One region of the Rhodococcus sp. WB9 genome, then DNA from elsewhere that is predicted to be linked to it. Evidence: riboswitches for the same ligand, from Rfam matches in the RefSeq annotation. Region 1 holds a riboswitch; the other holds the start of a gene.
What was found. Region 1 has a riboswitch for cobalamin ahead of metE (5-methyltetrahydropteroyltriglutamate--homocysteine S-methyltransferase). Riboswitches for the same ligand answer to the same signal wherever they lie in the genome.
Positions count from the first base shown of each region.

Region 2: it holds a riboswitch for cobalamin, as region 1 does, so the genes downstream of both, FND50_RS04410 (CbtB domain-containing protein) here and metE (5-methyltetrahydropteroyltriglutamate--homocysteine S-methyltransferase) in region 1, are expected to answer to the same signal.

Region 1 is NZ_CP041769.1:1,538,650-1,545,825, reverse strand. It holds gene FND50_RS07400 (IS701 family transposase) at 1-590, opposite strand, end outside; gene FND50_RS07395 (sensor histidine kinase) at 665-1,498, shown strand; gene FND50_RS07390 (response regulator transcription factor) at 1,495-2,103, shown strand; gene FND50_RS07385 (ISL3 family transposase) at 2,134-3,435, opposite strand; cobalamin riboswitch at 3,657-3,864, shown strand; gene metE (5-methyltetrahydropteroyltriglutamate--homocysteine S-methyltransferase) at 3,991-6,252, shown strand; gene FND50_RS07375 (AraC family transcriptional regulator) at 6,296-7,176, opposite strand, start outside.
Region 2 is NZ_CP041769.1:911,303-918,478, forward strand. It holds gene FND50_RS04380 (SH3-like domain-containing protein) at 1-147, opposite strand, end outside; gene FND50_RS04385 (CbtB domain-containing protein) at 171-365, opposite strand; gene FND50_RS04390 (DsbA family protein) at 602-1,267, shown strand; gene FND50_RS04395 (hypothetical protein) at 1,264-1,719, opposite strand; gene FND50_RS04400 (DUF5996 family protein) at 1,862-2,803, shown strand; gene FND50_RS04405 (CbtA family protein) at 2,820-3,614, opposite strand; gene FND50_RS04410 (CbtB domain-containing protein) at 3,605-3,799, opposite strand; cobalamin riboswitch at 3,822-3,955, opposite strand; gene FND50_RS04415 (antibiotic biosynthesis monooxygenase) at 4,007-4,321, opposite strand; gene FND50_RS04420 (alpha/beta fold hydrolase) at 4,354-5,109, shown strand; gene FND50_RS35970 (hypothetical protein) at 5,514-5,804, shown strand; gene FND50_RS04435 (methyltransferase) at 6,273-7,176, shown strand, end outside.

The DNA.
Region 1 (7,176 bases):
ACGGCACGTTCGAGCATCGCGATCGCCAGCTCGGGTTTGGTCGCGAACTCACGCTCGGCGGGGATCCCGGCCCGCGCACAGCGGTCACGGTCATCGGTCCAGGCTTTGGGCAGGTACAACTCTCGGTCGATCAACGTTCGACCCACCGCAGTGGCATAGGTCAAGAACACCCCGATCTGGCAGTTCTCGATCCTGCCCGCGGTCCCCGAGTACTGGCGGGCCACCCCGGCCGAGCGGGTGCCCTTCTTCAAGAACCCGGTCTCGTCGAGAATCAACACACCGGACGGATCCGCAAGATGATCGACCACATAATCGCGGACGTCGTCGCGGACCGCGTCGGGATCCCAGTCCGCCGTCGAGAGCAGTCGCTGCATCCCGTCCGGCAACCGATCGCCCGCACGCTCGGACAGGGTCCACGAATTCTTCCGTTCCTCACCCGAGAGCAGCCCCTGCACGTATTCCACCGCATGCTTGCGGGGCTCGGACCTGGCGAAACGATGCCCGATCAACGCATCGATCTCCGCCAGCCCCTCCGCCCACTCCTGCACATGCGCCACGCACACATCATCGCCCACACACGGACCATGCATCCTGCGACTGCCGGAACCTGCGCCGACACACCGACAAGATCAAAATAAACGCGACTGTAGTACTAGCAGCCGTCATGGTGGTCGCCGTCGGGTCGTCGGGGCTGTCCGCCGGCGTCTTCCTCGCCGTCTCCGCGGTCATGCTGTTCCCCGCGTGGCTCGGCGGGATCACCGCCCTGACCGTCGCAGTTCTCGTGGAAGTGATCTCCACGGTGCTGGACTGGGGGTCCGGCACCGGGCTCTCGCTGGGCGTGTGCGCGGCAGCGTTCGCGATGTTCGGGGTGACCAAGCTGATCAACCGCAACATCGAACTGGTCCGGGAACGGGAAGCGAGCGAACGGCTCGCGGTGCAGGAGGAACGCACCCGGATGGCCCGCGACCTCCACGACATCCTGGGGCACTCCCTCACCGTCATCACCGTCAAGGCCGAACTCGTGGGCCGGCTCCTCGACATCGACATCGACCGGGCCCGCACGGAAGTGGCAGACCTGGAACGCCTTTCCCGCGACGCGCTCGCGGACGTCCGGCAGGCCGTGCAGGGAATCCGGGGGCTGTCGCTTCCGGTGGAGATCGCCCGGGCCGGGGAAGCGTTGCGGTCGGCCGGAATCGAGGCGGAGCTGCCCAACAGCACCGAGTCGGTGCCCACCGGACTGCGCGAGTTGTTCGCGTGGACCGTCCGGGAGGGTGTCACGAACGTGGTCCGGCACAGCGGCGCAACGCACTGCTCGGTGACGGTGGGCGAACGCGAGGTCACCGTCGTCGACGACGGCGCCGGGTGTCGTGAATCCGTGCACGGGAACGGGCTGGTGGGCCTTCGGGAGCGCGCCGCCGCCGCCGGAGCCCGGGTCGTCATCACCCATCCGCAACCCGGCGGGTTCTCGTTGCACGTGCTGAAGGAAGAGGCCCCGTGACGATCCGGCTGCTGCTCGCCGACGATCAGGCACTCGTCCGCGGTGCCCTCGCCGCCCTGCTCGACCTGGAGGCGGACCTCACGGTCGTCGCGGAGGTCGGGCGCGGCGACGAGGTCGTCGCGGCGGCGCGCGAGCACTCCCCCGACGTCGCGCTCCTCGACGTCGAAATGCCCGGCCTGGACGGAATCGCCGCGGCCACGGCACTGCGGACCGAGATGCCGCAGACCCGCGTCCTGATCGTGACGACGTTCGGTCGTCCCGGGTACCTGCGCAAGGCACTGCAGGCCGGTGCATCGGGGTTCGTCGTGAAGGACACCCCGGCCCGGCAGCTCGCCGACGCCGTCCGGCGCGTCCATGCCGGACTGCGCGTCGTCGACCCGGCTCTCGCCGCCGACAGTCTCGTCAGCGGGGAATCACCGCTCACCGACCGGGAGACCGACGTGCTGCGGGCGGCGCGGGACGGTGCGCCGGTCGCCTCGATCGCTGCCGCACTGTTCCTGTCGGCAGGCACGGTACGCAATCACCTGTCTTCGGCGATCGGCAAGACCGGCGCCAGCACCCGCGCCGAGGCCGTCCGCGCCGCGGAGTCGAACGGCTGGCTGTAGGCCCTCCGGGCTCGTGCGCCTTTTTGGGCTCTACTGACTCATTCGTGGGTGGGTTCGGCCGGGTAGTTGTGGTCGAGCGCCCCCGAGGCTGAGCATCGCGAGTGCGATGACGGCCTCGGGGGTGTGGAACCCGAATCCGCGTCGGGTGATGAGGCGGATTTTGGTGTTGACCGATTCGATGCGCCCGTTGGACAGGCCGTGTTCGATGGCGGCGAGGATGGCGGGTTTGTGGGCGCGGATGCTTTTCTGCAACGCGACAAAGGCCGGGATCCGGGACCGTCTCGCCCAGCCGATCCATCGATCGAGTTCGGTGGCGGCGTTCTCGGCCGGGAGTTGGAAGATCAACCGCAAGGTTTCCTTGAGTAGGTAGGCGCGGTGCAGCACCGGGTCGTGCAGTTCGATCCACCGTAGCGTCGCCTGCTGCCCGGTGGTGAGGGTGTCCGGGTTCTTCAGCAACGCCCACCGGCTGCGTTTCACCGTTTGAGCTGGTCCGGCCTTCGGGCGGCGGCGTGGTTTCCAGCCGCCGCCGCGGGAGGCGTTCTCGGTGGCCCGGGCCCGGTTCCACGCGGCCCGGCGGACCGCGTCGAGGGCTTCGGTGGCCCAGGCGACCACGTGGAACGGGTCCGCGCAGCGGATCGCATCCGGGCAGTACCGGGCCACCACCGATCCGATCCACCCGGCCGCGTCCGAGGTGACGTGGGTGATTTTCGCGCAGCGTTCGGGCCCGAGCCGGTCGAAGAACCCGGACAGGGTGGCCGCGTCGCGGCCGGGGGCGGCCCACACCAGCCGGCCGGAGTCGTGGTCGACGACGACCGTCAGATACTTGTGGCCCTTCTTGTAGGAGATCTCGTCGATCCCGATCCGACGCAGCCCGGCCAGCGGGTCCCGGGCGGGTGCGGTGTCGGCCCACACCCGGTCCACGATCGCCCCGACCGTGCGCCAGGCGGTGCGCGTCACCTCGCAGGTCGCGGCCTTCGAGGTGTGCGTGGCCAGCCACGCCACCGTCTGGTCGAACGCGTGGGTGTGCCCGGCGCGGTGCCGGGCCCAGGGCACAGCGGCCACCGTGACCCCGTGTTCGCGGCAGGACACCCGTGGGGCGTCGGCCTCGATAAAGGTGCGGACCAGGCCGCAGTCCGGGCCGCGCCATCGCCGCCGCCCGGTGCCGCCGTCGTAGCCGGGGCTACGGCGACCGCACAGCCCGCACCGGGACCGGGCCCGGGCCTGCGGCCGGACCGCGACGATCACCGCCACGGCCGTGGCATCGAAATCAACGTGCTCGATCACCGTCTTTTCGACACCCAACACCTGACGCCATATCCTGGCTTCGCGCACGCCGTTCTCCCACACATGTAGCCGACTGACCCTAGACAAGCCAGAACGCTACTGGGACAACGGCGTGCGCCCCTACGATGCCCAGCTACCACCCACGATCACAGCAGTAGAGCCCCTTTTTGGTAGTTGGGGCTACCAAGAAGGCGCACGGGCCGGAGGCCTATGCTGGCCGGTGCAGCTGGTTCGCCCGGCACGGTCGTGAGGAGCCCCGAAGACCGCACCTGGCGTCGAAGCACGTCGGCCTCTCCGGAGTCCGCGTGTGAGAGGGAACCCGGTGAGAATCCGGGACTGTCCCGCAGCGGTGAGCAGGAACGACCGCCGTCACCATGCACTGGGCAACCGCCTGGGAAGCGACGGCCACTAGGTCCGGTGTGATGTCACACCGGCTGCCTGCAAGTCCGAAGACCTGCCGACTGTGTCGGGCACGCCGTGCCCGACGGTTACCGCCTCGTGGATTGGGCGTGTAGACCTTCTCGCGCTGCAGCAGGTCCCTGGGCTCGAGAGGTGTACCCGTTTGCCGGCGGTAGCCGTACCGCGTACGCAACTGGAGATACCGTGACATTTTCTTTCACCGCGACCGTGCTGGGCTCACCTCGCATCGGTCCGAATCGCGAACTGAAGAAGGCCGTCGAGTCGTACTGGACCGGCCGCCTCGACGCCGAAGGGCTCGACGCGCTCGCCCAGGATCTGCGACGCCGGACCTGGACGAGATTGCGCGACGCCGGGCTCGACTCCGTTCCCGTCAACACGTTCTCGTACTACGACCATGTGCTGGACACCGCGGCGATGCTCGGCGCCCTGCCCGACCGTGTCGCCGGCATCGAGAGCGACCTCGACCGCTACTTCGCCGCCGCCCGCGGCAACCACACGATCGCCCCGCTCGAGATGACCAAGTGGTTCGACACCAACTACCACTACCTGGTGCCCGAGATCTCCCCATCGACGACGTTCGCCCTCGACCCGTCGAAGGTGCTCCGCGAACTCGAAGAGGCACGTGCCCTGGACATTCCGGCCCGCCCGGTGGTGGTGGGTCCGGTGACGTTCCTGCTGCTGTCGAAGGCCGTCGGCTCGGAGGTACCCCTCCTCGACCGCCTCGACGAACTGGTCCCGCTGTACGCGGACCTGCTCGGTCGGCTCGCCGACGCCGGCGCCGAGTGGGTGCAAATCGACGAACCCGCGCTGGTCGCCGACCGCACACCGGAAGAGATCGCGGCGGCCAAGCGTGCCTACGACCGGTTGTCCGCGGCACCGTCGCGGCCGGCGATCCTCCTCGCGTCCTACTTCGGCAGCCTCGGTGACGCACTCCCCGCCATCGCCTCGACCGGTGTCGAGGGAATTGCGATCGATCTGGTCGCCGGATCCGACACTCTCGCCACCGTTCCCGATCTGACCCGCAAGCACGTCGTCGCCGGCGTCGTCGACGGACGCAACATTTGGCGCACCGACCTGGACGCGGCACTGGCGTCGCTCGGCACCCTGCTGGGCAGCACCGGTTCGCTCGCCGTCTCGACGTCGTGCTCGCTGCTGCACGTCCCGTACACGCTCGACGCGGAGACCGGACTCGACAAGGCGCTGCGGTCGTGGCTGGCGTTCGGTACCGAGAAGGTCCGCGAGGTCGTCACCCTCGGCACCGCACTGACCAGCGGTCGTGAATCCGTCGAGGACGAGTTCGCGCTCGCCCGCGCGGCGGCGTCCACCCGCAGCACCGACAGGCGTCTGCACGACGCCACGGTCCGTGCCCGGCTGGACGCGCTCACCGCGTCCGATCCGGGGCGCAGTCCCGCCGCGGAACGTCGGGAAGCCCAGTCGGCGCTGTCGCTTCCGGTGCTGCCGACCACCACCATCGGCTCCTACCCGCAGACGACGCAGATCCGGGTCGCGCGCGCGGCGCGGCGCAAGGGTGAGATCGACGAGTCCGAGTACCTGAACCGGATGCGCGCCGAGGTCGCCGATGTGGTTGCGCTGCAGGAGAAGCTGGACCTCGACGTGCTGGTGCACGGCGAACCGGAACGCAACGACATGGTGCAGTACTTCGCCGAACAGTTGGACGGGTTCTTCGCGACGGACAACGGCTGGGTGCAGTCGTACGGCAGCCGCTGCGTCCGCCCGCCGATCCTGTACGGCGACGTGCGCCGCAGCCACCCGATGACGGTCGAATGGATCACGTACGCGCAGTCACTCACGCAGCGTCCGGTGAAGGGCATGCTCACCGGTCCGGTGACGATCCTGGCGTGGTCGTTCGTGCGCGACGACCAGCCGTTGGCCGACTCGGCCAACCAGGTGGCGCTGGCCATCCGCGACGAAACGGTGGACCTGCAGGGCGCGGGCATCCGGATCGTCCAGGTGGACGAGCCCGCGTTGCGCGAACTGCTGCCCCTGCGGGCCGCGGCTCAGCCGGCGTACCTCGACTGGTCGGTCGGGGCGTTCCGTCTCGCGACGTCCGGGGTCTCGGACTCGACGCAGATCCACACCCACCTCTGCTATTCGGAGTTCGGTGAGGTCATCGAGGCCATCGCGAGGCTCGACGCCGACGTCACCTCCATCGAGGCCGCGCGCTCGCACATGGAGGTCCTCGACGACCTCAACGCCGTCGGCTTCGATCTCGGCGTCGGCCCGGGCGTGTACGACATCCACTCGCCGCGGGTGCCCGGTGTCGAGGAGATCGCGGCGTCGCTGCGGGAGGCGCTGAAGGCGGTGCCGGTGGAACGGCTGTGGGTCAACCCCGACTGCGGTCTGAAGACCCGTGGTCCCGCCGAGGTCGAGGCGTCGCTGCGGAACCTCGTCGACGCGGCGAAGCTGGTCCGCGCGGAGCTGTAGGCGGCTCCGCGGCCCGTGAGTGGTTGAGGAGTCTCTGGACTCGTCAACCACTCACGGGGCCGAAGGCCCTGCTCTGCGACGGATTCTCACCGAACCGGCGACGGTAGGCGGCCGCGAAGAGGCCGAGGTTGACGTATCCCCACGCGCCGGCGATCGAGGCGACGGTCTCGCCCGGCGATGCGGTGAGCAGTTCCTCCCGGATGCCCTGGAGGCGCTGCTCACGCACGTACTCGGCCGGGGTGGTGTTCAGGTATTTCCGGAACGACCCGGACAGGGTGCGGACGCTGACACCCACCGCGTCGGCGATGTCGGAAGCGGTCGGCAGTTCGCGGGCGTACTCGCGGATGTATTGGACGGCGTGCCGCACATAGCCGGGCGCCGCCGGGCCGGTGGACCTGTCCGGGTCCACTCCGGCACGAGCCGCCCATTCGGTGAGCAGGTGCCCGACCAGCAACTCCTGCAGGTTGAGTCCGATGCGCCCCTCGGTGGCGTGCCCCGGTAGCTCTCCCGTCGTCCGCATCGCGTAAGCGAGCAGCGCCTGCCAGCCGGATCCACCGCCGCCGATGGCGCATTTGCGTTGCCAGAGAAGATCTCCGGGGTCGAATCCCCACCAGCGCACAGCCGTGTCCGTGAGCAACGCATGGGGAACGGTGAGATTGAGCTGGACGTGGTCGGGCGAGAACTCGACGAGGTAGTCGACGCGACTGCAGTCGGCGACGAACGTGTCACCTGCCGGTGTGTCCGCGGTGGCGTCGTGGTCGAGGTGGTGCCGGGCGTTGCCCCGGATGGTCGTGAGAACGAGCGCGTTTCCTGCGTCGGACGAGAAGTCGCCGACCGAGACGGGGATTCCGTAGGAGAACCGGGTGACGGTGATGTCGCCGATCTTCGTGGAGTACATGCTCGACCGGGGCGACAGCCCGACAC
Region 2 (7,176 bases), 630 kb from region 1:
CTGGCCGCCGACGTCGTGGAGAACGTGTCGTAACGCGTCGAACGCGGAATTGGACAGGTAATACGGCGAATCCATCTCTGCGTGATGGATCGGGCCGTACTCCGCGACCCTGTTCGCCTGTGCTTCGAAATCTGCTGGAGAGTTCATCGCGTGCTCCGGTGGTGGTGGAACTAGTGACAGGGAACTCCCAGGAGATGGCGGCCGTCGTGCATCAATTCGTGCAGGTACATGCCACTTCGGGAGATCGCACCCTGGTCGAATCCGACCAGGTAGAGGGTGAGCAGGGCGAGCAGGACGACTCCGACGACGATCAGCACGATTCCGAGTGACTCGACGGACTTGCTCGGTGAAGAGACGTAAACCATGGCTACTCCTGGAGGAGTTCGGGTTCCGCAACTGTCGGCCGTCGATTGTCCGGGCATCGCGACGAGCGCCCCTTGCTCAGCGGCACGATCGATACGACGTTACTCTCGCCGTGTCGATTCCATCACCGTACCGTTCGGTCGAATCCGGCGTGCGGAAATGCAGCGCGGCGAACCAAGACAAACACCGTGTCGAACCCGGCGGAACAGAATGCACCGGCGATTCGTTCCACTGAACTGTGACGACACAGCAGAACACCGACGGCGACATCGAGATCGAGATCTGGTCCGACGTCGCCTGCCCCTGGTGCTACATCGGCAAGCACCGTTTCCTGTCGGCCCTCGCGGAGTTCGAGGGGCGCGACCGGGTGAACGTGGTGTGGCGGTCGTATCAGCTGTCGCCGGAGACGCCGGTGGGGGAGCGGCGCAGCGAACTCGACGCCCTGGTGGAGAGCAAGGGCATGCCTGCCGAGCAGGTCCGTCAGATGTTCGGACACGTTGCGCGCACGGCGGCCGGCGAGGGGCTGAGTCTCGACTTCGACACCGTGATCGCCGCCAACACCTTCGACGCCCACCGGTTGATCCACCTGGCGGGCGACGAGCGAGATGCCGTGGTAGAGGAACTGTTCCGCGCCCACTTCGGTGCGGGAGCCGTGATCGACGATCGCGAGGTGCTCGTCGAGATCGCGTCGCGGTCCGGGCTCGACGCCGACACCGTCCGCGCCGAACTCGAATCCGATGCCGGTGCGGACGCGGTCCGCGCCGACCTCGAGACCGCCCGTCGACTGCAGGTGTCGGCGGTGCCGTTCTTCGTCGCCAACCGCCGCGTCGCCGTGTCCGGCGCGCAGCCGAAGGACGTGTTCCTGCAGCTTCTGACGCAGGCGGGCGCGGCGCCGGTGAACTAGCGGCGCGTGAAGTACCGGTTGGCGTCGGGCCGGAACATGAGTGCCACCGCCGCGATCACCGCCACGAGATGGGTGAGTCGGGCGGTCGCGATCACCGCGGCGTCGAGCGTCAGACCCGCGACGGCGGACATCGGGTCGTTGCCGGCGGACAGCCAGGCGAGCGGCTCCATCACGAGCGAAGCGACGCCGAAGACGCCGAGACCGATCGCGAGAGTGTTCCGCGCCCACGCCCCGCCACTGCGGAAACGGGTCATGACGAACAGCACCGCGCCGTAGACGGCGACGCGGACCGCGAGTTGTCCGGCGAGGCTGCCGACGTCGGCGTCCGGGCCCTCCAATGCCGTCGATGTGTGCGCGATGGCCTCGACCACGCCGGCGAACAGGGCGAGTCCGAGCAGCCAGTACGCGCGCTCGATCGCCTGCGGGACCGAGGGTGCAGTACGAGTGGTCATGTCCCCATGCTGGTATCGGCGACGTCGCGGCACATCACCCCACGGAGTGGAGTTCACCCCTACCCGGGTATCGATGCGACGTGCTTGCCATCACCCCGGACGAGGGGCACATTGAAAAGCACGTCGTCGGCAGGGAGGCACTGTGCGCGAGCAGACACGACCCGGAGATGCATGGCCGGCGTTGAAGGTGGACGACTGGACGTCGACGCGGGACACCCTGCACATGTGGACGCAGATAGTCGGGAAGATCCGCTTGGCCCACGCACCGTTGATCAACCACTGGTGGCAGGTCCCGCTGTACGTGAGCCCCCGCGGTCTCACGACGTCGACAGTCCCGTACGGCACCGACTGCTTCGACATCGAATTCGACTTCGCCGACCATCGACTGGTGATCCGCACGAGTACGGGCGGCACCGGGACGGTTGCCCTCGAACCGAAGTCGGTGTCCGATTTCTATGCGGAGACGATGGCCACGCTGGCCGAACTGGGCGTGGCGACGACGATTCTGGCCCGGCCCAACGAGGTGGACCCCGCCGTCCCGTTCGCGGAGGACAACCAGCACTGTTCGTACGACAGTGAGTCGGTGCATCAGTTCTGGCGGCAGCTCGTGCAGGCGGACCGCGTCCTGCACGAGTTCCGTTCCCATTTCATCGGGAAGGTCAGTCCGGTGCACTTCTTCTGGGGTGCGCTCGACCTGGCCTGCACCCGGTTCTCCGGGCGAACCGCACCGACTCATCCTGGGGGAGCACCGAACTGCGGAGACTGGGTGATGGTCGAGGGCTACTCGCACGAGCTGAGCAGCTGCGGTTTCTGGCCCGGCGGTGGCGTCGAAGGCGCGTTCTACGCGTACGCCTACCCGGAACCGGATGGTTTCGCCGACTACCCGGTCGGGCCCGACGGAGCCTTCTACAGCAAGGAGAACGGACAGTTCCTGCTGCCGTACGAGACCGTCCGAACCGCAGACGATCCCGATGCCGCACTCTTGAAGTTCCTGCACAGCACGTACGACGCGGCGGCCGAGCGGGGTGGCTGGGACCGGGCCGCCCTGGAGGCGGACCCGGCCCGATGGGACGAATCCCGCTGACGCCCTGACAGGTGGGTCAGGCGACGTTCGCCGACGCGGGCGTCGTGGCCCGGGTGGCACGCTCCGTGAGGAACGCGAATGCCAGTCCGAGAACCAGCCACAACGTGGCCTGCGTCGCGAGGGACGACAGGCGGAACTGCCACAGCAGCACTGCGGGGAAGTCGTCGCCCACTTCGTTGACGGTGGGCAGAACGAGGTATCCGATGGTCACCACCACGAGGAACGCGAGAACCGGCGCCGCGATCCGCACCGACAGGAACTCCTGCGCTGCGACGGCCTTCGCCGCGAAGACGGAGGCCACCACCGCGAGCAAGCCCAGCACGACTGCGGCAAGCCACAGCCCGGTGCGCTGGGTGATCGTTTCGGGGTCTCCGACAGCGGGCGGGTTGGCGGGGTACTTGAAGAACGGCACCGCCTCGATTGCCAACCAGCCCAACGTGGCCAGTGTCAACCCGAGCAACGGCCCCGACAGCGTCGTCAGCCGACGCGCGTAATTCGCGACGACGGCGAAGATCGCTCCCAGAGCCAGGCCCGCGAGGGAGGTGGCCAGGAACAGTCCGAAGCGCTGTCCGTCCCGGCTGACCAGTGCGTCTTCTTCGTCGTGCGAGTGCCCGGCCGGCTCCGCTGCCTGCGTGGCATCGTGCGAGTGGACTTCGGCTTCGGCAGCGCTGTTCGACTCTTCGATCGCGATGGCCGCATCGATGTGCGACTCACCGAGGACGAACGCGACGCCACCGGCCAGGATGCCTGCGATCAGGCCGGCCAGCAGGCCGCGGATGAGGAGTTTCGTGAAGGAATCGGTCAGTGGCATGGCAGACCCAGGAGGTGGCGCCCGTCGTGCATCAGTTCGTGCATGTACATGCCACTGCGCGAAATCGCGCCCTGGTCGAAACCAACGAGGTAGAGAGCGAGCATCGCGAACAGAACGATCGCGAAAGAGATGACGGCGAGTCGGGTCGTGTCGACCGACGAGCCGGGTGCGTAGGCGAGTGCCATAGTTCCTCCTGGGATTTCGCGTCCCCTAGGTCCAGGCGATGGCCGCAGTATCTGGCTGTCGAGGTGGTTCCGGTGAAGGACTACTCCGATTTACAGTGGCGCGACCGCTCCGGGATTGCACCGGATTCCTGCCGAACCATCGCTTTGTCCTGCGAACTTTTGCACCCGGCGGGCCGTCGTGTCAATCCTCCCGCTCGGCCCTGGCTCTCAGTTCTTGTTCGCCGCCGCGACGTCGAGAACGACCTCGAACTCGAGCAGCGAAGCTCCGGACGCCACCGGCTTCTTCTGTTCACCCGCGTGTGCCTCCCGGGCCGGACCGTCGCGCCACGCCGCGAATGCCTCTTCGCTCTCCCACTGGGTGACGACGAAGTAGCGGTTCTCGCCCTTGACGGGGCGCAGAAGCTGGAATCCGAGGAAGCCGGGGGAGTTCTCCACGGCGTGCGCGCGCGCTGCGAAGCGCTTCTCGAGTTCGGGGCCCGCGCCCTCGGGGATTTCGATTGCGTTGATCTTCACCACTGCCATGCGGGCGAGATTACTCCGCTAGCGTCGGAGGGGTGGCGGGTGAGAGTGCGTTGCACGACGAGGGCGGGACGGGACAGCCGATTCTGCTGTTGCACGGGCTGATGGGCAGCGCCCGGACGTGGGGCCGGCACGTGCCGTGGTTGCGCGAGCACGGCCACGTCTTCACGTTCGACGCCGCAGGTCACGGCAGGCCCGCACCGTCGCGGTTGACGACGGAAGCGTTCGTGGAAGACCTGGCCGCCGTACTCGCGCCCTTCACCGAGCCGTGGGTGGTGATCGGGCACTCGATGGGCGCCCTGCACGCGTGGTTCCTTGCGGCCGAACACCCAGAGAAGGTATCGGCGCTCGTGCTCGAAGACATGGCCCCCGACTTCCGGGGCCGCACCGCCGCGGACTGGGCGGCGATGATCTCGAACTGGCCGCAGCCGTTCGCGACCCGGGAAGACCTGTTCGAGTTCTTCGGTCCGGTTGCCGGACAGTACTTCCTGGATTCTTTCGAGAAGCGCGCCGACGGCTGGTACCTGCACGGGGACGTCGACACGTTCCGCGACATCTCCGAGGAGTGGGGCGGCAGGCACTTCTGGGACCAGTGGGCGTCGATCACGGTTCCGGCCCTGCTGATCGAGGGGGAGTTCACGATCACCCCCGACGGTCAGATGCGGACCATGGCGGAGCGGCATCCCGGCGCCGAGTACGTCCGCATCCAGCGGGCCGGGCACCTCGTCCACGACGACCAGCCGGAGCAGTACCGGAAAGTGGTCGAGGAGTTCCTCGACGGGCTGGGCTGAGAGCCACCTCGTCCGCTGCGCAGGAGATTGTGTTCTTTTTTTCGCTTTATGGTCGAGGTATGGCCGCTCTGATGAACCACACGGTGTTGCTGCCGGGCGCCGACGATCGGGCCTTCTCACCGCGTTGAAGTATGTTATCGCTGGTCAGGATGATGTGACGATCTCGACTCCGGAGGTTCGGCGCCGTTGCCGGACAGTGTCCGGAGGCTGCTCGTCGACGCGGTCACGGCTCTGGATCGGGGGCAGGCACCGGCGGGTGGAGTTGGCGGACGTGCTGGCCTTTCGACAACACGAGCGCGCGACGCGGTCAGGTGTTCGAGGAGATGGCGCACGAGGAAACCCCAGACCCCGGCGACGCCGCTGACGGCTTCGTCTCGACCCGCTGATCGAGGGGCAGGGCAACCGTGGCTGCCTGTCGGGTAGTTCTCGACGCGTGCGTCCGGCTTCCGCAGCTGACCGACGAGCAGATCGACTCGTTGCCGCCCGAGGTGCGGCAGACGTACCGGCAGCTTCGTGCGGTGGATCCGGCCGAACTGGTGCGGTTTCTCGGGCATACAGATCTGGTGAATGCGGCGTGGGCATTCCTGATGCCGGTGTGTGTGGACGGGGATCTGCTGTCGGTATGGCCGAACGTGGATCCCGACTTCCGGGCGGTACTGGCGCAGAAGTGGGTGCGTGCAACCACTATCGGATGACTGTTGACGATGGGATGGTGAGGCGGTTGAGGCGGCCCTTGCCGGGCCGCCGGATCATCCGCTGTGGGTGCATTTCGAGCGCGTGCACGTGCGGTCGTTCGGGGCGATGCTGCCAGATCCGGCGACGTGGGGAATCGGTTCAGCCACCAGGATGGTCGCCCCGGGGTCGAGGCGCTCTACGTATTCGACGCCTCGGCGCTGGAGGGCGATCTGTGGCAGCCGAACGATCCCCGGTACGTGTGCCCGGTCCTCATGCATCTCGTCGACGGGCGTTGGCTGGTGCGAAATCTGGGGTCGGAATCGGACCCTGCGATTACCACCTGAACCTACGTGGTGGGGGCGGGGGTGGATGGTTGCCAGCCCCTGGGTATCTATCGCGCGACGCGGTGAAACCTCACGCTGGTTGAACGCCCGGGAGTCCGGGAGTTCCACGTATTGCTGTACTCCACGACCTATTCGAAGGCGCACATGTATTTCGACTTCCGTGACAAGCCCGACCGTCTCTGTGTCAAAGAAATGGTTCATGGCTACAACATATCCAGCTGCTTGTTCGTAGCCGTCGAGCTGGAGCTCGCCGATCTGCTGGCGGGGGGCCCAATGGCGCTTGCCGACCTCGCCCAACGAAGCGGCACTGATCCCGATGCGCTGAAGCGGATCCTCCGCCTACTCATGAGCGCGGGGATCTTCTCCGTGGACGAGCAGGACAGATGCGCACTCACGCCGCGAGCCGAATTCTTGCGCAGGGATAATCCGGAATCGATCGCAAGCGAGGTGGAGCTCTTTGCCGGCGCAGAAACGTACCTGGCCTGGAGCGAGCTGCTCCAATGCGCACGTACGGGACAGACAGGATTCGGCCAGTTCTTCGGCAAATCGCTCTTCGACTACCTGGCCGAGCACCCCGACTCCGCCCAGCGCTTCCATCTGGGCTGGCACGAGATCTCGATCCGCACCGGTCTCGAGACCGCGGAAGCGATCGATTTCACGGACAATCGGCACGTCGTCGATGTCGGCGGTGGCTACGGCATCGTGACCGCCCAGCTGTTGCGCAAATACGATCATCTGCGGGGCACGATTTACGACCTGGAGTTCTCGCTGGCCAGGGCCGGTGACACCTTGCGGGAATATGGCGTCGATGAGCGGTGTGGCATTGTGCCCGGCGACGGTTTCACAGAGGTGCCTGGCGGGGGCGACGTCCACCTGCTCAAGAGCGTTCTTCACACGATGAACGACGACGACTCGGTACGCGTCCTCATCAATTGCGCGAACGCACTCGCGCCCGGCGGCAGGATCCTGGTCCTGGAGCGGGTGATCAGCGAGGACGGCGGATACGTCTGGGGAAATGTGGTGGACGTCGCCATGCTGGTCATGACGG